Regions from separate parts of the Massilia sp. KIM genome, predicted to be linked through region 2. Evidence: predicted binding sites of a transcription regulator. Region 2 holds the regulator's gene; each other region holds the start of a gene.
The links. Region 2 encodes sigma-54, which starts transcription at its own class of promoters, with help from an activator protein. Its sites were predicted from a motif close to TGGCANGNAANCTGCTTT; they were not measured.
Positions count from the first base shown of each region.

Region 1: B0920_RS14580 (TorF family putative porin) is a predicted target of sigma-54. The motif match lies at 2,648-2,665, and genes of this name have one in related genera.
Region 3: B0920_RS17565 (PEP-CTERM sorting domain-containing protein) is a predicted target of sigma-54. The motif match lies at 1,804-1,821, and genes of this name have one in related genera.
Region 4: B0920_RS25045 (beta-propeller fold lactonase family protein) is a predicted target of sigma-54. The motif match lies at 4,274-4,291, and genes of this name have one in related genera.

Region 1 covers NZ_MVAD01000001.1:3,331,468-3,337,323, forward strand. The annotation lists gene B0920_RS14570 (ammonium transporter) at 55-1,455, opposite strand; gene glnK (P-II family nitrogen regulator) at 1,468-1,806, opposite strand; gene B0920_RS14580 (TorF family putative porin) at 1,826-2,563, opposite strand; partial or broken gene B0920_RS14585 (accessory factor UbiK family protein) at 2,848-3,069, shown strand; gene B0920_RS14590 (adenosylcobalamin-dependent ribonucleoside-diphosphate reductase) at 3,197-5,692, shown strand; gene B0920_RS14595 (SirB2 family protein) at 5,786-5,856, shown strand, end outside.
Region 2 covers NZ_MVAD01000003.1:201,146-207,001, forward strand. The annotation lists gene rapZ (RNase adapter RapZ) at 1-874, shown strand, start outside; gene B0920_RS21160 (enoyl-CoA hydratase/isomerase family protein) at 1,215-2,300, opposite strand; gene hpf (ribosome hibernation-promoting factor, HPF/YfiA family) at 2,398-2,751, opposite strand; gene B0920_RS21170 (RNA polymerase factor sigma-54) at 2,810-4,285, opposite strand; gene lptB (LPS export ABC transporter ATP-binding protein) at 4,288-5,043, opposite strand; gene lptA (lipopolysaccharide transport periplasmic protein LptA) at 5,043-5,621, opposite strand; gene lptC (LPS export ABC transporter periplasmic protein LptC) at 5,655-5,856, opposite strand, start outside.
Region 3 covers NZ_MVAD01000002.1:627,902-633,757, reverse strand. The annotation lists gene dnaE (DNA polymerase III subunit alpha) at 1-889, opposite strand, end outside; gene B0920_RS17565 (PEP-CTERM sorting domain-containing protein) at 1,028-1,762, opposite strand; gene B0920_RS17560 (acyltransferase) at 1,995-3,104, opposite strand; gene B0920_RS17555 (sulfurtransferase) at 3,240-4,124, shown strand; gene B0920_RS17550 (DUF4214 domain-containing protein) at 4,276-4,854, opposite strand; gene B0920_RS17545 (TolC family outer membrane protein) at 5,413-5,856, opposite strand, start outside.
Region 4 covers NZ_MVAD01000006.1:7,789-13,644, forward strand. The annotation lists gene B0920_RS25030 (methanol/ethanol family PQQ-dependent dehydrogenase) at 1-1,117, opposite strand, end outside; gene B0920_RS25035 (DUF779 domain-containing protein) at 1,161-1,547, opposite strand; gene adh (aldehyde dehydrogenase) at 1,589-3,109, opposite strand; gene B0920_RS25045 (beta-propeller fold lactonase family protein) at 3,287-4,228, opposite strand; gene B0920_RS25050 (TonB-dependent receptor) at 4,388-5,856, shown strand, end outside.

The sequences.
Region 1 (5,856 bases), on a different contig from region 2:
ATGCAATGCAAAAAGGCGCCCGCAGGCGCCTTTTCTCACTACCGCCTTGCGGTATCAGGAATGGTACGCCGTTTCCCCGTGGCTGGTAATGTCCAGACCTTCGCGCTCCTGGTCTTCCGGCACGCGCAGGCCGATCACGACATCGACCAGTTTGTAGGCAATAAACGACACCACCGCCGACCACACGATCGTGATGCCCACGGCCTGGGCTTGCACCCACACCTGGTTGGCGATCGAGAAATCGGGCGACGCCTTATTGGCGACATAGTCCCAGATGCCCTGGCCACCCAGTTGCGGCGCGGCGAACACGCCGGTCAGCAGTGCGCCCAGGATGCCGCCCACGCCGTGCACGCCGAACACGTCCAGCGAGTCGTCGGCGCCGAGCAGGCGCTTCAGGCCCGTCACACCCCACAGGCAGATGATACCAGCCAGCAAGCCGATGACCAAGGCGCCCATCGGGCCGACGAAGCCGCAGGCCGGGGTGATCGCCACCAGGCCCGACACCGCGCCCGAGGCCGCGCCCAGCATCGAGGGACGCTTCTTGAAGATCCATTCGCCCAGCATCCAGGACACGGCGGCGGCGGCGGTCGCCAGCAGCGTATTGACGAAGGCCAGGGCGGCGATGTCGCCCGCTTCCAGGGCCGAGCCGGCGTTGAAGCCGAACCAGCCCACCCACAGCAGCGAGGCGCCGATCATGGTCAGCACCAGCGAGTGCGGGGCCATCGATTCGCGGCCGTAGCCGATGCGCTTGCCGATCACGTAGGCGCCGACCAGGCCGGCCACGGCGGCGTTGATGTGAACCACGGTGCCGCCCGCGAAGTCGAGCGCGCCCTTCTGCCACAGGAAGCCGGCGTTGCTGGTGACGGTCGCCAGGGTGGTGGCGTCGGTGATCGCGTCCGGACCGGCCCAGAACCAGACCATGTGGGCCACCGGCAGGTAGCCGAAGGTGAACCACAGCACCACGAACAGCAGCACCGCCGAGAAGCGGGCGCGCTCGGCGAAGGCGCCGACGATCAGGGCGCAGGTGATCGCCGCGAAGGTGCCCTGGAAGGCGACGAAGATGAACTCGGGGATCATCGTCTCCTTGCTGAAGGTGGCGGCCTGGCTGAAGGTGCCGGCGGCGGCGTCATAGATGCCGTTCAGCAGCACGCGGTCGAAGCCGCCGATGAAGGCGCTGCCCTGGGTGAAGGCCAGCGAGTAGCCGTACAGGCACCACAGCACGATGATCACGGAGAACACCATGAACACCTGCATCAGGATCGACAGCATGTTCTTGGCGCGCACCAGGCCGCCGTAGAACAGGGCCAGGCCCGGGATCGACATCATGATCACCAGCAGGGTGGCGACGAACATCCAGGCGGTGTCGCCCTTGTTGATGGAGGGCGCCGCCCAGGCGGGCACGGCGGCGCCGAGGCTGAGCGCGGCGCCCAGGATGGTGGCTAGGATTCGCTTCATTGATGTCCCCTCTTACAGTGCGTCGTTGCCGGTCTCGCCGGTACGGATACGGATGACCTGGTTCAGGTCGGCCACGAAGATCTTGCCGTCGCCGATCTTGCCGGTACGGGCGGCGCCCTGGATGGCGTCGATGACCTGGTCGACCACGGCGTCGTCCACCGCGGCCTCGATCTTGATCTTGGGCAGGAAGTCGACCACGTACTCGGCGCCGCGGTAGAGCTCGGTGTGTCCCTTCTGGCGGCCGAAGCCCTTCACCTCGGTCACCGTCATGCCCTGGACGTTGATTTCCGACAGCGCTTCGCGCACCTCGTCGAGCTTGAAGGGCTTGATGATGGCGGTAATCATTTTCATGGTATTGCCTCTTTTGCTATCAAAAAGTTTTCGACACGGTCAGCACGGCGGCCGACTTGCCGAGGTTTTCGCCGCGCGGGCTCAGGTAGGCGTCGGTGTTCGCCTTGATCCAGGCCAGCGAGACGGCGGCGATGCCGAAGTCCTTGGTGACGCCGACCTTGTAGTCGGTGTACGAGTACTGGCTGTTGTTCTTGACCCGCTGGCGGCCGACGTGCAGGTTGAGCAGGAAGCCGCCGCCCACGTCGATATCCGCGCCCAGGTCCAGGTAGCCGCTGCGCTTGCTGTCCACGGTGCCGAACAGGTTGGTGGTCGAATGGGAATATTTGATATAGGCCGGACCGTAGCCGAGCTTGCCGTACAGCTCGAAGGTGTTGGCGTTCGGGTTCAGGCCGTTGTCCGGGTACCAGTAATAGAGGCCGCCGACGTCGTAGCTGAGGCCTTCGGTCAGCTGGCCGCGCTTGCCGGCGTAGAGATCGACTTCGACGTTGCCGTCGCCGCCCAGGTCCTCGGTCCACTTGATGGTGGACGCCCAGGTGCCCACGTACCAGCCGGTCGGGCCGTGCACGTAGTCGACGCCGCCCTGCAGGGCGGGGTCGAGGCGGGTTTGCGACAGACCGCGGTAACGGTATTCGCTGGTGAGCGCCACGTTGTAGCTCACCTGGTGTTCGGCGGGTTGTTCCTGCGCTTGGCCCGGGACGCTGGCCAGGGACAGGACGGCCAGGCTGATTGCTGCTGCGCTTTTTGCTTTGCACTTCATGACAAACCCCCTCGTGTTGAACGGTTGCTGCCGTTGCGGTTTACAATCCTGTTATTGCTTGCTTTGTTTGCATCCACCTTTTGTTTAGCAGGATGCGTGCCAGCCCGTAATCAGCGTGATACGGCAGGAAACAGGCTTGTTTTTTCAGCTAGTCGCCCCACATCGGGGCTAGATGCACGACATCGTTCGCCCGGCGCGCAGGAATGCCGGACGGGCGCACCAAATGAGGCTGGAGCGCACCGTAATGGTGCGCGCCGGCCGCCAGACGCGAGGACAACCAGGATATGAATACTTTCTTCAACGACTTGCAGGGCAAGATCAACCAGGCGCTCGAAAGCGGACCCGCCAAGGACATCGAGCGCAACGTCAAGGCGGTGATGACCCAGGGCTTCGCCAAGCTCGACCTCGTTACCCGTGAGGAATTCGATATCCAGGCCCAGGTGCTGGCCAAGACCCGCGCCAAGCTCGACGCGCTCGAACTGCGGGTGGCCGAGCTCGAAGCCCGCCTCGCGACCCACTCCGGCGCCGCAAGCGCTGCCGCCGGCGCCGCCGCCACCGAGACGCCGCACATCATCACGCCGCCCAACCTCGACAAACCGTAAGCGGCCCTGCGGCATTCATGCAGGAGCCGCCATGAATGCAAGTGACAAGCTGATCGACAGCACCTTGGCGCCGCAGGAAGTCTCGCTCGACGTGCTGCGCGAGAAATACGCCAAGGGCGAGGAACGCGAGATCGCCGACGTGCGCGCCCGCGTCGCCCGCGCCCTGGCCCGGCTGGAGCCGGAACCCCGGCGCGCCGAGCTCGAGGCGCGCTTCCTGTGGGCCCAGGAGCAGGGCTTCGTGCCCGCCGGCCGCATCAATTCGGCCGCCGGCCTGGGCCTGCGGGCCACCCTCATCAACTGCTTCGTGCAGCCGGTCGGCGACGCCATCTCCGGCCACGACGGCCAGCTGCCCGGCATCTACACCGCCCTGCTCGAAGCCGCCGAGACCATGCGCCGCGGAGGCGGCGTGGGCTACGACTTCAGCGCCATCCGCCCCCTGGGCAGCAAGGTCCACGGCACCGCCTCGCGCGCCTCCGGGCCGGTCTCCTACATGGAAGTGTTCGACGCCTCCTGCCGCACGGTCGAATCGGCCGGCGCCCGGCGCGGCGCCCAGATGGGCGTGCTGCGCGTCGACCACCCCGACATCGAGCGCTTCATCGCCGCCAAGGACGGCGGCGCCCTCACCAACTTCAACATCTCGGTCGGCGTCACCGACGCCTTCATGCGCGCGGTCGAGGACGACGCCGCTTTCGCCCTGGTGCACCGCGCCGAGCCGGGAGACGAAGACCAGGCCACCGGCGCCTTCCGGCGCGAGGACGGGCTATGGGTCTACCGCGAAGCGAGGGCGCGCGAACTCTGGGAGCGCATCATGCTCTCGACCTACGACCACGCCGAGCCGGGCGTGCTCTTCGTCGACCGCATGAACCGCGAAAACAATCTCTGGTACTGCGAAGAGCTGCGCGCCACCAATCCCTGCGGCGAGCAGCCCCTGCCCGCCTACGGCTGCTGCGATCTCGGCTCGCTCAACCTGACCGCCTTCGTCCAGCAGCCCTTCAGCGCCGGCGCCGCCTTCGACTTCGCGCGCATGCGCGAGGTGGCGGCGGTGGCGGTGCGCATGCTCGACCTGGTGCTGGACGCCACCGAGTGGCCCCTGCCCCAGCAGGCGGCGGAGTCGCGCGCCAAGCGCCGCGTCGGCCTGGGCTTCCTGGGCCTGGGCAGCGCCCTGGTGATGCTGGGCCTGCGCTACGACGCCGAGGAAGGCCGGGCGCTGGCCGCGCGCATCGCCGAGGAGCTGCGCGACGCCGCCTATGCAGCCTCCGTCGAGCTGGCGCGCGAGAAGGGGACCTTCCCGCTGTTCGACGCCGAGCGCTACCTGCAGGGCCAGTTCGTGCAGCGCCTGCCGCACGAGCTGCGCGAAGCGATCCGCGCGCACGGCATCCGCAATTCTCACCTGCTGTCGATCGCGCCCACCGGCACCATCTCGCTGGCCTTCGCCGACAATGCCTCGAACGGCATCGAGCCACCCTATTCCTGGACCTACCAGCGCAGGAAGCGCACCGCCGACGGCGGCAGCCGCAGCTACGAGGTGGCCGACCACGCCTGGCGCCTGTACCGGCAACTGGGCCACGACATCGAGCGCGAAGGCCTGCCGCCGCAGTTCGTCACCGCCCTCGAGATGCGCGCCGGCGACCACCTGCGCATGGTGCAGGCGGTCCAGCCCTTCATCGACACCGCGATCTCCAAGACCGTCAACGTCCCCGAGGACTATCCCTACGAGGACTTCCGCGATCTCTATCTCGAAGCCTGGCGCGCCGGGCTCAAGGGACTGGCCACCTACCGGCCCAATTCCGTGCTGGGCAGCGTGCTCTCGGCCGGCCCTGCGGCGGCGTCAGCGCCGCAGGCCTCCGCCCCGGCGGGCGCGCCGGACGACGACCCGCTGGTCAAGCGCTTCGAGCACCGCCCGCTGGGCGAACTGGAATCGGTGACCTCCAAGATCGAGTACTCGACCCAGGAAGGGCGCAAGAGCGCCTACCTGACGGTGAGCTTCATCCGCGCCGAGGGCCGCTGGCAGGGCCGGCAGGTAGAGATCGAGCGACCCTTCGAGTTCTTCATGCCGGGCAACCAGCGCACCGGCGGCCACCAGTGGATCACCGCCTCGATGCGTCTGCTGTCGATGGTGGCGCGGGCAGGCGGCCCGATCGCCAAGGCCCTGGCCGACATGCGCGAGGTGGTGTGGGAAAAGGGCCCGGTGCGCTGCGGCTTCCTGACCCGCGAGGACGGCGTCCAGGTGCCGGTCTACCACGATTCGGAAGTGGCGGCGATCGCCTTCATGCTGCAGCGGCTGCTGATCCGGCGCGGCTTCCTGGACGCCATGGGCAACCAGGTGCCGGTGGACGAACTGGCGCGCCGCCTCGAAGCGCGCGAAGGCGCCGCCCCGCCCCCGGCGCAGCCGCAGCCGCCGACGCCCAGCGGCGCGCTGCCGGCGGTGAGCGGCGCCAAATGCCCCGAATGCGGCGCGCGCGCCCTGCGCAAGGTCGACGGCTGCACCCGCTGCGACGAGTGCCATTACGTGGGCGAGTGCGGCTGAACGGCCTGTCGGGCCGGCCCGGTCTCGGGCATACTGCCGGGATCGCACCGAGTCCCGACGCATATGGATTACTACGCCCTCAAGCATGTTCACATGAGCTTTGCCTTCCTCAGCGGCGCCCTGTTCCTGGGGCGCGGTCTGTGGACGCTCGCCGGTGCGGCGCC
Region 2 (5,856 bases):
CATCGTCCTCATTACCGGTATTTCTGGTTCGGGCAAGTCGGTTGCCCTGAACGTCCTGGAAGACGCGGGCTACTACTGCGTCGACAACCTCCCTCCCGCCCTGCTGCCGGCCCTGGTGGCGATGGTGAACGAGTCCGGCACCGGCAAGATCGCGGTGGCGGTCGACGCCCGCAGCGCCGAGTCGCTGGTGGAGCTGCCGGTGAGCGTGCGCCGGCTGCGCGAGGAAGGCCACTCTGTGAAGGTGATGTTCCTGACCGCGAGCACGCACTCGCTGGTGGCGCGTTTCTCCGAGACCCGCCGCAGCCACCCGCTGTCGCACGAGCTGCGCCCGGGCGAGAACCCGGCCTCGCGCCGCACCCTGATCGAATGCATCGCCGAGGAGCGCGAGCGCCTGTCGGCGATCGAGAACCTGGGGCACGTGATCGACACCTCGGAACTCTCGGCCAACAAGCTGCGCGCCTGGATCAAGGAACTGGCCGAGGTGGCGCACGCGCCGCTGACCCTGTTCTTCGAGTCCTTCGCCTTCAAGGTGGGGGTGCCGCTGGACGCCGACTTCGTGTTCGACGTGCGGGCGATTCCGAATCCCTATTACGATCTGGCGCTGCGCCCGCTGACGGGCCGCGACGCGCCGGTGATCGCCTTTCTCGACGCCCAGCCGAGCGCGGCCGAGATGCTGGAGGACATCCGCAGCTTCGTGGAGAAGTGGCTGCCCTCGTTCAAGACCGACAACCGGAGTTATCTCACCGTGGCGGTGGGGTGCACCGGGGGGCAGCACCGCTCGGTGTACATGGCCGAAAGGCTGGGGGCGTATTTCGGCGCGACCGAGCGCGTGATCGTGAGGCATCGGGAGCAGCCGAAGAACCTGACGGCTTGAGGTGACGGCGGCGCGGGGTTGCTGGTCGCTCTTCGCTGTTTGCTGTTCGCTCTTCGCTGTTTGCTGTTTGCTGTTCGCTCTTCGCTGAGTGTTGCTCGCTGTTCGCTGTTCGCTCTTCGCTGAGTGCTGCTCGTTGTTCGCGCCGCGACTGGCACTTGCGTGCATGCACGCCAGCCCCCCTTGCACCCGCAGCCCCAGCACGTCATTCCGGCGAAGGCCGGAATCCAATTCCTATGCGCAGTGACGGGCGTTTAACGCAGCGGGTCTGCACGCAAACTTGGATTCCGGCCTTCGCCGGAATGACGTGCTGAGGCTAGCGGCTGAAAGCTTGGGCTGCGGGTCAGTCCAGATGCCGCAAAGGATGCGCCCACTCCGGCCACACCGGCTCGAAGAAGCGCGCCACCATCTCCGCACTCACCTCCTCCAGCGTCGGCGGATTCCACTGCGGCGCATTGTCCTTGTCGATCACGAGCGCCCGCACGCCTTCCAGCACCTCGCCGTGCTCGAAATTACGCCGCACCACCGAGCGCTCCATGCGCAGGCAGTCCGCCACGTCGAGTTGCGCCCCGCGCGCCAGCAGCTCGCGCGTCACGCACATCATCAGGGGCGAACGCGAGCGCATCGCCTTGAGCGCCTTCTGCGCGAACGGATTCTCGTCCGCTTCAAGCGAGGCCATCACCGCCGCCACCGAATCCGACCCGAAGTGCCGGTCGATCGCCGCACGCTGCGCCTCCAGCTCGCTCGCCCCGGCTTGATCCGCGAACGGCGCGGCAAACGCACGTATCGCCGCCGGCAATTCCTCGCCCGCCGTCGCCTCGATCAAAGCATGCAGCTCGCCCAGCGCCGCGCCAGGCACGAACACGTCGGCCAGCCCCACGTAGAGCGCATCCGCCGCCCCGATGGTCAGCCCCGTCAAGCCGAGGTAATTGCCCAGCTGCCCAGGCGCATGCGACAGGAAGTGGCTGCCGCCCACGTCCGGGAACAGGCCGATGTTCACCTCCGGCATCGCCATCCTGGTGCGCTCGGTGACGATGCGCAGCCCGCAACCGGGCCCGCCCTGGGCGATGCCCATGCCGCCGCCCATCACCACGCCGTCCATGATGGCGATGTAGGGCTTGGGATAGAAGTGGATCAGGTGGTTGAGCGCGTATTCCTCGGTGAAGAAGTCTTCCAGCAGCGCGCTGCCGCCCTGGGGCGTGGCGTGGCCGACCTCGTGGAAGAAGCGGATGTCCCCGCCCGCGCACAAGGCCTTGTCGCTGCTGCTGGTGATGAGGACGGCCGCGACGCCGGCGTCGTCCTTCCAGGCGTTCAAGGCCGCGGTGAGCGCGCGCACCATCTCGAGCGAGAGCGAATTCAGCGCCTTGGGGCGGTCCAGGGTGATGATGCCGGTGCGATTGGCGACACGGGTGAGGACGTGGTCGGTCATGGCGTGTTCTGTGATTGAAAAGATAAGCATTTTACAGAACACGGATGCAAAAAGGGCGTCCCCTCAGACGCCCTTGCTAGTGGTGCCCTGCGGCCGATCAGGCTGCAGCGACGTCGCCGTTTTCCGGCAGGCGCTTCAGCGCCATGTGGTCATGACTGCGGAGCATTTGCTTGTGCTTCAGAACCTGGCGATCCAGCTTATCCATCAGGGTATCGATCGCGGCGTACAAGTCTTGCGCGACACTGGCCACGTGCAGGGTTTTCCCCGATACCTGTAGGTTGATTTCCGCTTTTTGCCTTTTTTCTTTCTCAGTGAGATTGTCGACGCAGAGGAAGACATGGGTGTCGATCACTTGATCGAAATGCCGAATGATGCGCTCGAGCTTATTCTGAACGTATTCACGGATAGCGGGGGTCACTTCGAGATGGTGTCCACTGATTGTGAGGTTCATACACACTCCTTTGAAGATGTCGCGCCGCCCAGGCACAAGGCAGGAGTGGGCAGCGCTGTTACAAGGCTTTGCGGAGGCTGACGGGAGGGATCTTGAGCGCTTCACGGTATTTCGCGACCGTCCTGCGCGCAATGACCATGCCTTGTTCCCCGAGCATCTCCGCGATCTTGCTGTCGGATAATGGATTCTTAGGGTCTTCTGCTCCTGTCAATTGCGCGATGAGCGCGCGGATCGCCGTCGAAGAGGCTTCTCCCCCCGCCTCGGTGGCGACATGGCTTCCGAAGAAGTATTTCAACTCAAACATGCCGTGCGGGGTCAGCATGTACTTCTGCGTTGTGACACGGGAAATTGTGCTCTCGTGTAGACCTAGTGTATCAGCTATCTCACGTAAAACAAGGGGCCGCATGGCAACCGCACCGTGCGAAAAGAAATTCTTCTGGCGCTCGACGATGGCCTCTGCCACACGGAGGATGGTGTCGAAACGCTGGCGCATGTTCTTGATGAGCCACTTGGCTTCCTGCAGCTGGGCGTTCATGCCTTCGCACTTCCCCTGCTTCATGAGCGAGGCGTACAGGCTGTTCACGCGCAGGCGCGGCATCACGTCCGGATTGAGCAACACCGCCCAGCCGCTCTTGGCGCGCCGCACGATCACGTCCGGCACCACGTAGTCCGAGACGTTGGCCGCGAAGGCCGCGCCCGGATGCGGATTGCAGGCGCGCACCACGGCCTGCACCTCGCGCAGGTCCTCGTCGTCGCAGTCCAGCGCCTTCTTGAGCTTGCTGTATTCGCGCTGGGCGAACCAGCTCAGGTAGCCCTCGACGATCTTGAGGGCCAGGCGCCGCGTCACCAGGGGCACGCCGGGCATGCGGCGGATCTGCAGGGCCAGGCATTCGCCGGCGCTGCGCGCGCCCACGCCGATCGGGTCCAGGCTCTGCACCAGGGCCAGGGCGCAGCGCAGCTCGTCCATCTCGATCTCGAGTTCCTCCGGCAGGCGCGCGTGGATCTCGTCCAGCGGTTCTTCCAGGTAGCCGTTGTCGTCCAGGGCGTCGATCACCAGCTCGGCCAGCGCGCGGTCGCGCGCCGAGCAGCCGGTGGTGCGCACCTGTTCCATCAGGTGCTCGCGCAGGGTGACACTGCTGGCTTCCAGTTGCGGGCGGCCGTCCTCGTCGTCGCCGCCGCGTCCGCCGCCGCCTTCGCCCCAGTCGCCATCGTGCAGCTCGCGCTCGCCGCCCTCGGCGGCGCCGTCCGCGCCGTCGGCGTGCTCGGCCGGCGCGGCCTCGCCTTCCGCCGCGCCGGGCGTGGCGGCCGGCGCTTCGCCATTGGGCGGCGCGTTATTGATGGCGCCATCTGCCAGCAGGCGCACCGAGCGGTCGAGCGGATCGTCGAGGCGCTCCAGCATCGGATTATCGGACAGGATCTGCTCGATCTCCTGGTGCAGCTCGAGCGTGGACAACTGCAGCAGGCGGATCGACTGCTGCAGTTGCGGCGTCAGTGCAAGGTGCTGGGAAGTGCGTAGCTGCAGGGACTGTTTCATGTCTACATGCGGAAGTGTTCACCCAGGTAGACGCGGCGCACGGATTCATTGGCGATGATGTCGTCGGGCCGGCCCGAGGCCAGCACGGCGCCCTGGTTGATGATGTAGGCGCGGTCGCAGATGCCGAGCGTCTCGCGGACGTTGTGGTCGGTGATCAGGACACCGATCTTGCGCTCCTTCAGGAAGCGCACGATGCGCTGGATCTCGATCACGGCGATCGGATCGACGCCCGCGAAGGGCTCGTCCAGCAGCACGAAGCGGGGATTGGTGGCGAGCGCGCGCGCGATCTCGACGCGGCGCCGCTCGCCGCCCGACAGCGCCAGCGCCGGGCTCTCGCGCAGCTTCTCGATCTGCAGGTCGGCCAGCAGCGTGTCGAGGCGCTCGTTGATCTGCTCCTTGGTGAGCGGCTTGCCGTCCTGCTTCTGCAGCTCGAGCACGGCGCGGATGTTCTCCTCCACCGTCAGCTTGCGGAACACCGAGGCCTCCTGCGGCAGGTAGGACAAGCCCAGCACCGCGCGCCGGTGGATCGGCAGGCTCGAGATGTCGGTGCCGTTGATGTCGATGCTGCCGGCGTCCGAGGGCACCAGGCCGACGATCATGTAGAAGGAGGTGGTCTTGCCGGCGCCGTTCGGCCCCAGCAGCCCGACCACCTCGCCGCAGTCGACCTGCAGCGAGACGTCGCGCACCACCAGGCGCTTGCCGTAGGTTTTCTGCAGCCCCTTGACGATCAAGGTGCTGCCGCAGTCGCGGGCCTCCATCACTGCTTCCCTGCCGGGGCCGCGCCCTGCGTTGCGCCTTGTGCCGGGGCCGCGCGCTTGGGCGCCAGGATCAGGGTGCCGCGGCCGCCGCCGACCTTGCTCTCGCCGCTGGCGTCGTTGCGCACGGTGGCGACTTCCTTGCGGTTGTCGTAGGCGATGAAGGGCGCGGTGATCTCGTTGGTCACGCGCTGGCCTTCGAGCTCCTTGACGATCGCGTTCGAGAACAGCTTCACGACCTCGGTGCGCTCTTCGTATTCGATGCGCTGGGCCTGGCCGTCGACCCACAGGTCGGGGCCGCCGTCGCGCTTCTGGCGGAAGGTGGCGACCTTGCCCGGGTTCGCGGTCAGGGTCACGCTCATGTAGCCTTCCGGGGTTTCCTTCACCAGGGCGCGGTCGGACTTGAGCACCAGTGTGCCGCGGGTGACGACCACGTTGCCGGTCAGGATGCGGGTCTGGGTGACTTCGTCGACGTCGAGCGAGTCGAAGTTGATCACCGCCTGCTTGAGGGAATCGGCGCGCTCGGCCATGGCCGTGAGCGACACCAGGGAGAGGAATGCGACAGCGAGTAGTTTCTTCATATTGTGCTGGTCAGGAGTTGGCTGGCGCAGGCTCTATTGGCGCCCGCGCGGCGGATAGACGATCTGCCCGCGGCTGGCGATGTGCAGCTTCTGGGTGGCGTTGTTGGCCACCATGCCGATGCCCTTCACGCTGGAGGCGCCGAGCTGCATGTCGATCGGCTGGTCGGTCTTGATGATTTCTTCGTCCGGCAGCGCAGTGAGCTTCTCGGTGCGCACGCGCAGCGCGTCCGACTGC
Region 3 (5,856 bases), on a different contig from region 2:
GGGTCGGGAAGTTCGGCAGCTGGGGCTTGCCCAGGGTGAGGGTGACGTTGCAGCGCTTGGCGATCTCCACCGAGTTGGCGAGCGCGCCCGGGAGGTCGGCGAACAGCCGCGCCATCTCTTCCTGCGACTTGAAGCACATCTCCTCGTTGAAGCGGCGCACGCGCTTGGCGTTGGCCAGCATTTCGCCTTCGGCGATGCAGACGCGCGCCTCGTGGGCGATGAATTCGTCCTTTTGCAGGAACTGCACCGGATGGGTGGCCACCACCGGCAGGCCGAGCTCGGCCGCCAGGGCCACCGAGTGGCGCACCTGCTGCTCCTGGTTGGGCTGGCCGGCGCGCTGGATCTCGATGTAGAAATGGCCGGGGAAGATGCGCGCCCAGCGCTCGGCGGCGGCGCGCGCCTTGGCCGGGTCGCCGTCCGCGAAAGCCTGACCGATGTCGCCGAAATGGGCGCCGGACAGCACGATCAGGGCGTTCGCCTGGGGCGCGTCCGGCTCCAGGGTCGAGACGCTGGTGGCCAGGGCTTCCAGCCACTCGATGCGGATCTCCGCCCTGCCCTTGTACTGGTTGGTGAGCCAGGCCTTGGACAGCAGGTCGCACAGCTGCAGGTAGCCGGTGCGGTTCTTCGCCAGGATCAGGAGGCGGAAGGGCTTGTCGCGGTTATCCTCGTTGGTGATCCAGGCGTCCACGCCCACGATCGGCTTGATCCCCTTGCCGCGCGCCGCCTTGTAGAAACGGACCAGGCAGAACATGTTGGCCAGGTCGGTGACGGCCAGCGCCGGCTGCCCGTCCTTGGCGGCCTCCTTGACGAGGTCGTCGATGCGGACGAGGCCGTCGACGATCGAGTATTCGGAGTGGACGCGCAGGTGGGTGAAGATCGGGGAAGTCATCCGGACATTTTACATCGGCCGGGGGGATGGCAAGAAGTTGCCGGGGGTATGGTGTTGCTAGTTGGCAAAGACAGCCCTACTCTCCGGCGGCCTTCCGGCCTGGTCTCCGGCGACGCCGGGGACCAGGCCGGGCGAGGCTCAGGCGCGCTTGCGGCGCAGCGTGGCGACGCCGGCCAGGGCCAGGCCGAACAGCGCCAGCGTGCCCGGCTCCGGCACGGCGCGCACGTTCAGGTCGCTCACGCGCATGGTGATCGTGCTGTCGACGCCGTAGCTGCGGAAACCGATCAGGTCGATGGCGCTGACATTCGCCTTGCCGGTGGCGTGGGCATCCGGATTGCTGAGTGAGGCGATCTCGGCGGCGGTCGGGTTCAGCCAGGCGTCGAAGCTGTCGTAGAACTTGGTGCTGCCGGTCTTGTAGAGGTGGCCCATCAGGTGGTATTTCTGGCCCTGCACCAGGTTGCTGTCCTTGATGTAGAAGCCATCGGTGCCGCCCAGGCGCACGAAGACGTCATCCTTGCACGAGCCTTTGGGGCCGCAATTGGCCTTGAAACCGATGTTCGGGCCATCGGAATCCTTCAGCTTGTCGGTCGAGTTGGCCAGCCACAAGCCGAGGAAGTCGTTGTTGTCCACCCGGCCGCTGTACTCGAACCAGAAATCGACCACGATCCCGGTATTCGCGCTCTGGGGCTTGCCCAGTTTGCGGACGCTGGCGTCGTCGGAGCTGGAGGTGAATTTCAGCGTATTGCCGTTTTCGGCCGTGGCCGCGGCATTGTTTTTCCAGCCGGCAGTCCACGGCTGGGTGATGGCGATCGGCGCGGCCTGGGCGGCGCCGGCGGCGAGGGTGAGGGCAAGGAAGGCGGAGCGGATAAGCATGTCGAGAGATCCCGTAACAAAAGTGGAAGATAGGTCCCGATCATGCAAGTTTGATGCCATCAAGACATTACTCTTGCAAAACAATAACTTAAATTTCTCAAGGGAATATTATGTTTGCGCGACGTCAAGTTTTCCGACACAGGGATTGTGAACTTTTCCGGGCCGTCCCAAGGGAAGCTCCGCAATAGCGGGTCCCCACGGCGAATGATGCTGTCAAATTTTCCGACAAGCCTCAGAGCTGCGCCACTGGCGCCGGGCTGCGGGCCGCGCCGTAGTTCCGCCGCATCCGCAGGAATGGCTCCTCGATCACGTTGTAGCTGAGCGTCGCCAGCACCCAGGTGATCGCGTAGCTTGCGCCCACCATGATGACGGCATCCAGCCACGGGATCCCGCTGGGCCGCACCAGGCCCACGCCCTGGGCCAGCAGGTGCAGCAGTCCCATGTGCAGCAGGTAGAACGAGAAGCTGATCTTGCCGCCGTGGTTCATCAGGCGCTCCACCCCGCCCGGCAGGCGAGGACGGAAGGCCACCCAGCCGAGGATGAACAGGGCCCAGCCGCCGCTCTCGATCATCGACCACAGGATCCAGAAGGGCGAGCGCGGCACGCTGAGGAAGCTGGCGACGCGGTGCATCAGGGCCGTGTCGACCACCACCAGCACGCCGGCCGCCAGCACCAGCAAGGGCGCCCAGCGCTGCAGCGCGCCGGCCCGGCGCGCGTAGAACATGGCGGCCATCATGCCGATCAGGAACTGGTCGAAGCGACCGACAAAGGTGCTGAAATACATCAGCGTGCTGTTGGTATTGACCGTATAGGCGGCGGCCTTGAAGAACAGCAGCAGCACCAGCCAGCCGGCCAGGTAGCGCATGCCCCGCTCCATCGCGAAGCGCGCCAGGAAGGGGAACACCATGTAGAACAGGAATTCGAGCGAGATGGTCCAGGCCGCGCCGGTGATCACGCTGCCCGAGGTTGGCGCCAGGCCGAGGTTGGACACGAACAGGTAGAGCAGGTCCTGGGGCTGGAATTTGTCGCGCCCGATCGAGGTGGCGACCAGGAAAACCAAAAGATACAGCGGCACGATGCGCAGGATGCGGTTGCGCAGGAAGTCGCGGTAGACGATCTGCCGCTGGTGCAGCGCGATCTGCATGAACAGGAAGCCGGACAGCGTGAAGAACAGGCCGACCCCGGTATGCCCTTCGATGATCAGCGCCGCCCAGGGAGAACTCAGGCCCCCCGCGCCCAGGCCGCGGTATTCGAGGTGGAAATGGAACAGGAAGACCAGCGTCGCCGCCAACCAGCGCAGCTGGTCGAGCCGGGGGTTGTACTGGATGTTCAGGGAATGCATGGGCGCTCGCGGGCGGTGTCCGAAACCGAGCATTGTAGCGTTAGCGCTGCGCTAACGGACTGTTTTTATAGGGTATTTACATTCAGGGGGCGCGCCTGACTTATAATACCGCCCTGACTTTTCTTTGTTACCGCCATGACTTCCGCAACACAGCACGTCAATATCGCCGCCTACAAGTTCGTCACCCTCGACAATCTCGAAGAACTGCGTCCGCAATACCAGGCGCTGTGCAACGAGCTGGGGCTGAAGGGTACGGTCCTGCTGACGCCGGAGGGCATCAACATGTTCGTCTCCGGTCCGCGTTCGCACATCGACCAGTACCTGGCCTGGGTGCGCAGCGACGCCCGCCTGGCCGACCTGGAGTGGAAGGAAAGCTATTCGGTCGAGCAGTCGCACCGCCGCATGCTGGTGAAGATCAAGAAGGAGATCATCACCATGCGCATGCCGCTGATCAAACCGGAACTCGGCCGTGCGCCGGCGGTCGACGCCAAGACGCTCAAGCGCTGGCTCGACCAGGGCCACGACGACGAGGGCGTGCCCGTGGTGATGATGGAAACCCGCAACGCCTTCGAGGTCGACGTGGGCACCTTCAACAACACCCTCGATTATCGCATCGAGAAGTTCAGCGAGTTTCCGGAAGTGGTGGCCGAGCACAAGGATGAGCTGGCCGGCAAGACGGTCGTGACCTTCTGCACCGGCGGCATCCGCTGCGAAAAGGCCGCGATCCACATGAAGAACATCGGCTACGAGCGCGTGTACCAGCTCGAAGGCGGCATCCTGAAGTACTTCGAGGAAGTCGGCGGCGAGCATTACACCGGCGACTGCTTCGTGTTCGACTACCGCACCGCGCTCAACCCCAAGCTCGAGCCGACCGAAACCAAGCAGTGCTTCGCCTGCCGCGCCGTGGTCACGCCGCGCCAGCAGCTCTCACCGGAGTATGTGCCGGGCGTGTCCTGCCCGCACTGCGTAGGCGGAAAAGAGAAGGCGGCCAACTCGGCCGCCGCATCTCCCGCACTCTGAGTATCCTGTCGCGCGCCGCGCTCGCGGCGCGCATTCCTTGCCGGACCGGCGTCCCGCCTGGTGCGACCTGCACCCTGCTCCGGCGGCTGCGCCGCATCGCCAGTCCTCGCCGCGCCAACTTCACTCCAGCGAGCCCTGACCGGGGAAGATCTCAGGCCATGCCCATGTCGAAGTCGCTGAAACCGCTCGGGGTGCCGACGATCTTGGCGATGGCCTCATCGATCAAACCCGGCTGCGAGTATCGGGCGCCGCTATCCAGGTCCTTGACGTTGGCCACGTAGTCGATGGCGATCTTGTTCGCGACGGAGCCGCTGTAGGCGGCTTTCTCCGCATCGGTATCGATCCGGTTGGTGAAGGCGGTCGAGACCCCGACCTTGCCGTTGTAGGCGATGCGGTCATTGCCCTGGGCGCCGGCGGCGATCTGGGTGACGACGTTATCGATGGTCATGGCGCCGTTGTTCAGTGCATTGGCCCAGAAGTCGACGCCTGCGGCTTCGGCCGGGCGGCCGAACAGGTTGTCGTAGACCTCGGCGACCACGGCGCGGTTGTCCATACCGCCGTAGGTGGCGCGATACTCGGCCGAGGTTGAGAAAGCGGCGGAGATGTTCTGGTAGCCGTTCGGATTGGTTTGAAGCTGGTTCGCCCAGAAGGACAGGCCGGCCGGATCCGCGGGACGGCTGAAATATGCCACGTACAGTTTCTGCACTTCATTGATGTAGTCAGTTGCCATCTTGGCCTCCATATAATTTGTTCAAAAAGTACAGGGTCGAGGAAATCGGCGGCGCTCGACAGTGAGCAGTCCGCAACAAATTTCCTCAATGAAATCAATTACCTATAGGAATTCGATCGTCCCTGAGTACGGCTTCTGACAAGCTAATGGAGACTCATCCGTTACGACTGTTAAGTGCTTCACCGATGAATTGAAATGGCGATGGAAATGGGCAGCGGAGATGAGAAAACGACGAAAATCGCACAGAGAGCTTTGCCGCCAGTCATCTTTTCGATAATCCGAAAGCGGACTCATCGCTACGCGCGCAAGATCGTCGCTTCCGGCAATGCCGGAAACGACTCCTTTCGAAGGCGGGGACCCTGGTTCTAGTAGAGCTGTCGAAACGCTGACAAACCTGGATCACCGCGGAGGCGGAGACAAAGGCCGGGGAAGAGGTAGAAAAGTGGCGCCAGGCGAGGTTCAAGCCTTAGGCGTGGCGACACCCAAAGTCGCGGAAGGCGACTCCGGGTAGTCTGAGATAGCGGCGGAAGAAAGCCGGCTGCGCTGACCGGGCTCCGCTCAGCGGAAGTAGGCGGCCACCTGGCGCACGACGCTTTCGTCCAGCATGCCGGCTGCAGCACGCAGGCGCAGCACGCCGATCAGGTAGCCGTAGCGCGCCTGGGCCAGGTCGCGCTGCGCGGTGAACAGCTGGTCCTGGGCATTGAGCAGGTCGAGGTTGATGCGCACGCCGCCCTTGATGCTCTGTTCGGTCGCCGTCATCAGGAGCTTGGCCGACTCCACCGCCTTGACCAGGGCGTCGATCTTGCGCGAACTGCTTTGCACGATGCTGTGCGCCTTGCGCAGCTCGACCAGCACGTCGTTGGTGCGCACGTCGCGCTCGGCCTGGGCGCGCGCATAGGTCGCGGCGGCCTGGCGGGTCGAGGCGTTGATCGCGCCGCCGGAGTAGATCGGCACGTTCAGTTGCACGCCCAGCTGGCGATTGGTCGACACCGTGCCGAACTG
Region 4 (5,856 bases), on a different contig from region 2:
GGCGTCCGGTCTTGAGATCGATGCTCGTGGCCCAGGTGATCTTGCGCACGAAGGGGAAGGCGTTCTCCAGCTTGCCCGTGCCGGCGTCGATCACGTAGAAGAAGCCGTTACGGTCGGCCTTGCCGCCATAGCGCTTGCCGTTCATGTCGAAGGTCACGAACTCGTTGGCGCCGTCGAAATCCCAGGAATCGTTGGGCGTGTTCTGGTAGGCCCACTTGATCTGGCCGGTCTTGACATCCAGCGCCACCGTCGACGACGAGTACAGGTTGTCGCCGGGGCGCAAGTGGCTGTTCCACGGCGCCGGGTTGCCGGTGCCGAAGTAGGCCAGGCGCGTGCTGGCGTCGTAGGTTCCGCCCATCCAGGTCGAGGCGCCGCCGGTCTTCCACAGGTCGCCCGGCCAGCTCTTGTTGACGGTGCCGGAGACGCCGTTCTCGATCTGCTTGCCCTCCTTGTCGTAGCGGTAACCCATGTGGCCTTCCACCGTCGGACGGATCCACAGCAGTTCGCCGGTCCTGGGGTCGCGCGCCTCGACGCGGCCGACCACGCCGAACTCGCCGCCCGACACGCCGGTGAGCAGCACGCCTTCGGCGATCAGGGGCGCGGCCGTCATCGAGTAGCCGGCGGCGTAGTCGTCGACCTTTTCCTTCCACACCACCTTGCCGGTGTCCTGGTCCAGCGCCACCAGCTGGGCGTCCAGGGTGCCGAAGATCACCAGGTTGCCGTACAGGGCGGCGCCGCGGTTGACCACGTCGCAGCAGGGCATGATCCCGTCCGGCAGGCGGTGCTCGTATTTCCAGAGCTTGTTGCCGGTCTTGAGATCGATCGCGAATATCCTCGAGTAGGACGCGGTCACGAACATCTTCCCGTTATGGATCAGCGGCTGGGACTCCTGGCCGCGCTGCTTCTCGCCGCCGAACGAGAAGGACCAGGCCGGCACCAGGTTCTTGACTGTGCCGGTATTGATCTGCGTGAGCGTCGAATAGCGTTGGCCGTTGGCCCCCATGCCGAAGGTGAGCACGCTCTTCTGGTCCTTCGCATCGTTGTCGATCATCGCATTGGTGACTTCGGCGGCATGCGCCGCCGCCGTCATGGCCCCGAACGCGGCCAGTACCGCCATCATGGTGTTCTTCACAATCGTCTCCTTGTTGTTATCGTTGCATTCAGGCGCCCTGCCGCAATGCTTGCGTGCGCAGCAGCGCGCATTCCTCGTCGGTGAACAGGCGCGAGCGCGTCAGGAAACGCCGTCCGGTTCCGTTATCGAGCGAGAACTGCCCCCCATTGCCCTCCACGACGTCGATCACCAGCTGCGTGTGCTCCCAGTAGGCGAACTGCTCCATTCCCATGTAGAACGGGGCGCCGGCCAGGTTGCCGAGGTAGACGTCGGTGTCGCTCAGTCCGAACTCTCCAGCGGCGTAGCACATCGGCGCACTGCCGTCGCAGCAGCCGCCGGACTGGAAAAACATCACGGGACCGTGACGCCGGCGCAGTTCGTCGATGAAGGCCAAGGCCGCCGGGGTGGCGCACACACGGTCGATCGAAGCGGTCATGTTCACTCCTTGTCTGGCGCAGGCCGGCCTGCGCCCCGGGGTTAGAAGAAGCCCAGCGCGTTCGGGCTGTAGCTGACCAGGAGGTTCTTGGTCTGCTGGTAGTGATCGAGCATCATCTTGTGGTTCTCGCGGCCGATGCCCGACTGCTTGTAGCCGCCGAAGGCGGCGTGCGCCGGGTACAGGTGGTAGCAGTTGGTCCACACGCGGCCAGCCTGGATCGCGCGGCCGACGCGGAAGGCGCGCGAGGCGTCGCGGGTCCACAGGCCGGCGCCCAGCCCGTACAGGGTGTCGTTGGCGATGCGCAGCGCATCCGCCTCGTCCTTGAAGGTGGTCACCGACACCACCGGCCCGAAAATCTCTTCCTGGAAGATGCGCATCGCGTTGTGGCCCTTGAACACGGTCGGACGCACGTAGTAGCCGCCGCCCAGCTCCCCGTCCTGCACATGGCGTTCACCGCCGGCCAGCACCTCTGCGCCTTCCTGGCGGCCGATGTCGAGGTAGGACAGGATCTTTTCGAGCTGCTCCTGGGAGGCCTGGGCGCCGATCATGGTCGCGGCGTCGAGGGGGTTGCCCTGCTTGATCTTGCCGACCCGCTCCAGCGCGCGTTCGATGAAGGCCTCGTAGATCGATTCCTGGATCAGCACGCGCGAGGGGCAGGTGCAGACTTCGCCCTGGTTCAGCGCGAACATGGCGAAGCCTTCCAGGCACTTGTCGAAGAAGGCGTCGTCGGCGTCCATCACGTCCTCGAAGAAGATGTTGGGCGACTTGCCGCCCAGCTCGAGGGTTACCGGAATCAGGTTCTGGGCCGCGTATTGCATGATCAGGCGGCCGGTGCCGGTTTCGCCGGTGAAGGCGATCTTGGCGATGCGCTTGCTGGAGGCGAGCGGCTTGCCGGCCTCCAGGCCGAAGCCGTTGACCACGTTGACCACGCCGGGCGGCAGGAGGTCGGCGATCAGCTCGACCAGCACCATGATCGAGGCCGGGGTCTGCTCGGCGGGCTTGAGCACCACGCAGTTGCCGGCGGCCAGGGCCGGGGCCAGCTTCCATACCGCCATCAGGATCGGAAAGTTCCAGGGGATGATCTGGCCCACCACGCCCAGCGGCTCGTGGAAGTGGTAGGCGTAGGTCTCGTGGTCGATCTGGGCGATCGAGCCTTCTTGGGCGCGGATGGCGCCGGCAAAGTAGCGGAAGTGGTCGATCGCCAGCGGGATGTCGGCCGCCATGGTCTCGCGGATCGGCTTGCCGTTGTCAATGGTCTCGGCCGTGGCCAGCATCTGCAGGTTCTCTTCCATGCGGTCGGCGATCTTGTTCAGGATGCGCGCGCGCTCGGCCGGCGAGGTCTTGCCCCAGGCGTCCTTGGCGGCGTGGGCCGCGTCCAGCGCGATCTCGACGTCTTCCGCGGTGGAGCGCGCCACTTCGCAGAAGGGCTGGCCGGTGATCGGGGTGAGGTTCGGGAAGTACTCGCCCTTGCTCGGCGCGACGAAGCGCCCGCCGATGAAGTTGTCGTAGCGTTGCTTGAAGGGATTGGCGACGCCGAGTTTGCTGATGTCCGCGAGATTCATGTCGTCCTCTATGTCTGTCTGTGTTGATCGGGTTGTGTTGACCACGTTCTTCTTTTCGCAAGGGCCGTGCCAGCTGCCGGCATCACGGCGCGCCGCAGGGAAAGGCGGCGGCGCGGCGCATCGGGGGCTATGCTGGCGGCGGCTGTTTCTGGTACACCTGTCCCAGATTGGAACAGCTCAGCGGATCAGCACACCCCAGGGCAGCTCGCCGACGCCGATGTCGGCCACGCGACGCGCACTGGCGGTGTCGATCACCGAGACGCTGTCCGAACGCCCGTTGGCGACGTACAGGCGGGAGCCGTCGGGCGTGAGCGCCATGTTCCAGGGCCGCTTGCCGACCGGGATGGTGGCGGTCACCGTATTGGTGGCGGCGTCGACCACCATGACCGTCCCGTCCGCGCCGTTGGAGACGTAGACCTGGCGTCCGCTCGGGTGCACGGCGATCCCGGCCGTGTTCTTCCCGGCCGGGATTGCCGCCAAAGTCTTGCGCGCCTCCATGTCGATCACGTGGACCGCATTGGCCAGCTCGCAGGCCACGTAGGCACGGCTGCCGTCGGGGCTGAAGCCGATGCCGCGCGGGCGCAGCCCGACCGCGATCGAGCCCACCTGGCGGCGAGCGGCGACGTCGATCACGTCGACCTGTTCCGCATCCTCGGCGCTCACCAGCAGCCAGCGCCCGTCGGGGCTGAATACCGCATGCTCGGGGTTGCGTCCGGCGACCGGGATCTCGGCCAGCACCCGGCGGCTGGCGGCCTCGATCAGGGTCACGCTGTTGCCCTCTTCCACCGCCACCGCGAGGAGCTGTCCGTCGGCTGAGGCGCTGACGCCCTCCGGCGACTTGCCCAGCGCGACGGTGCCGAGGACGGTGCCGGCGTCGGCGTCCAGCGCCAGCAGCACGCTGCTGCCGGCGTCGGTGACGTAGAGCGTGCGCCCGGCCGGGTCGGCGGCGATGCCGCGCGGACGCTTGCCGGCCGCGATGTCGCGAACCACAACGCCGCTCGCGGTGTCGATCACGCTGAGCGTGGCCGATTTCTCGTTCGGGACGTAGGCCAGCGGGGAGGCCAGGGCGCCGGCGGAGAGCAGGCTGGCGATAAGCAGGCAGGTGCGTGCGGGGGACATGTTCGACCTTTCACAGGGAGCACCCGAGGGTGCGATACGTAAGGAAATGCAAGCCGCGTGCCACACGCGTGCGCACGCGTTGTCGACATGGCAGGTATATTGCTTGGTTGAGTGGTAGCGCCCGGTCCCAGGGTGCGCTATCGAACGATTGGAGACTTCATGAAGCATGCAGATTTTCGCGGCAGGCTGCGCCCGACGGCGCTGGCGGCCGCCCTGTGTTCCGCCGGCCTGTGCTGGCCACTGGCGGCCAGCGCCGACGAGCCCGCGGGACCGATGAGCGTGGTGGTGGTCAGCGGCACCCGCGCCGAGCAAGCCAGTTTCGACCTGCCGGCCGCGATCGACGTGGTCGACGCCAGCCAGATCCGCGACACCCAGCCGCGCGTGAACGCGTCCGAGGCGCTGGTGGCCGTCCCCGGCCTGGTGGCGCGCGACCGCCAGAACTACGCGCAAGACCTGCAGATCTCGTCGCGCGGCTTCGGCGCCCGCTCCGCCTTCGGCGTGCGCGGCGTGCGCCTGGTGGCGGACGGCATCCCGGCCACCATGCCCGACGGCCAGGGCCAGGCCGCGACCTTCAACCTCGACATGGCCGAGCGCATCGAAGTGCTGCGCGGTCCCTTCTCCACCCTGTACGGCAACCATTCGGGCGGCGTGGTGCAGCTCTTCACCCGCGATCCCAAGGGCCCGCCGGCCGTGGAGGCCAGTTTCGCCGCCGGAAGCGACGGCCTGCGCAAGACCGACGTCAACGCGGCCGGCCGCAGCGGCGGCGTCGGCTACCTGCTCGACGCCTCGCGCTTCGAGACCGACGGCTACCGCGACCACAGCGCCGCCACGCGCGAGCAGGCCTATGCCAAGCTGGTGGTGGAACCGTCCGGCACCAGCCGGCTGGTGATCACCGCCAGCGGCCTGCGCCAGGACGACACCCAGGACCCGCTGGGCGTCACCTGGGCCACCTGGCAGGCCGACCCGCGCGCCGGCGAAATCGACAGCACCGACACCCAGACCCCGCGCCGCACCTTCGCCGAGCGCTACGACACCCGCAAGAGCATCGACCACCAGCAGGCCGGCCTCACCTGGGAAAGCCGCTTCGGGCCCGACCGCCTGCAGCTCACCGCCTGGGGCGGCAACCGTCGCGTGATCCAGTACCAGTCCTTCTCGCGCGCCTTCCAGGCGCCGGCCAGCCATTCCGGCGGCGTGATCGACTTCGACCGCGATTTCTACGGCGTGGACGGCAACTGGCGCATGGTGCGCGAGATTGGCGGGGGCGTCCTGCGCGCCACGCTGGGCCTCGAGTTCGCCCGTTCGCGCGATGCGCGCCAGGGCTTCGAGAACTTCGTCGGCAACAGCTTCGGCGTCAAGGGGCGCCTGCGCCGCGACGAGAAGAACGAGGTGGAAAGCCTCGACCCCTACGCCCAGCTCGAATGGGAGCGCGGCCCCTGGGTGCTGACCGGCGGCCTGCGCCACAGCCGCGTCAAGTTCGACGTCACCGACAACTACCTCTCCAACGGCAACGACAGCGGCGGCGTCGACTACCGTCACACCACCCCGCTGGTGGGGGTGCTGTACAAGGTGTCGCCAACCCTCAACGTCTACGCCAGCGCGGCGCGCGGCTTCGAGACCCCGACCCTGAA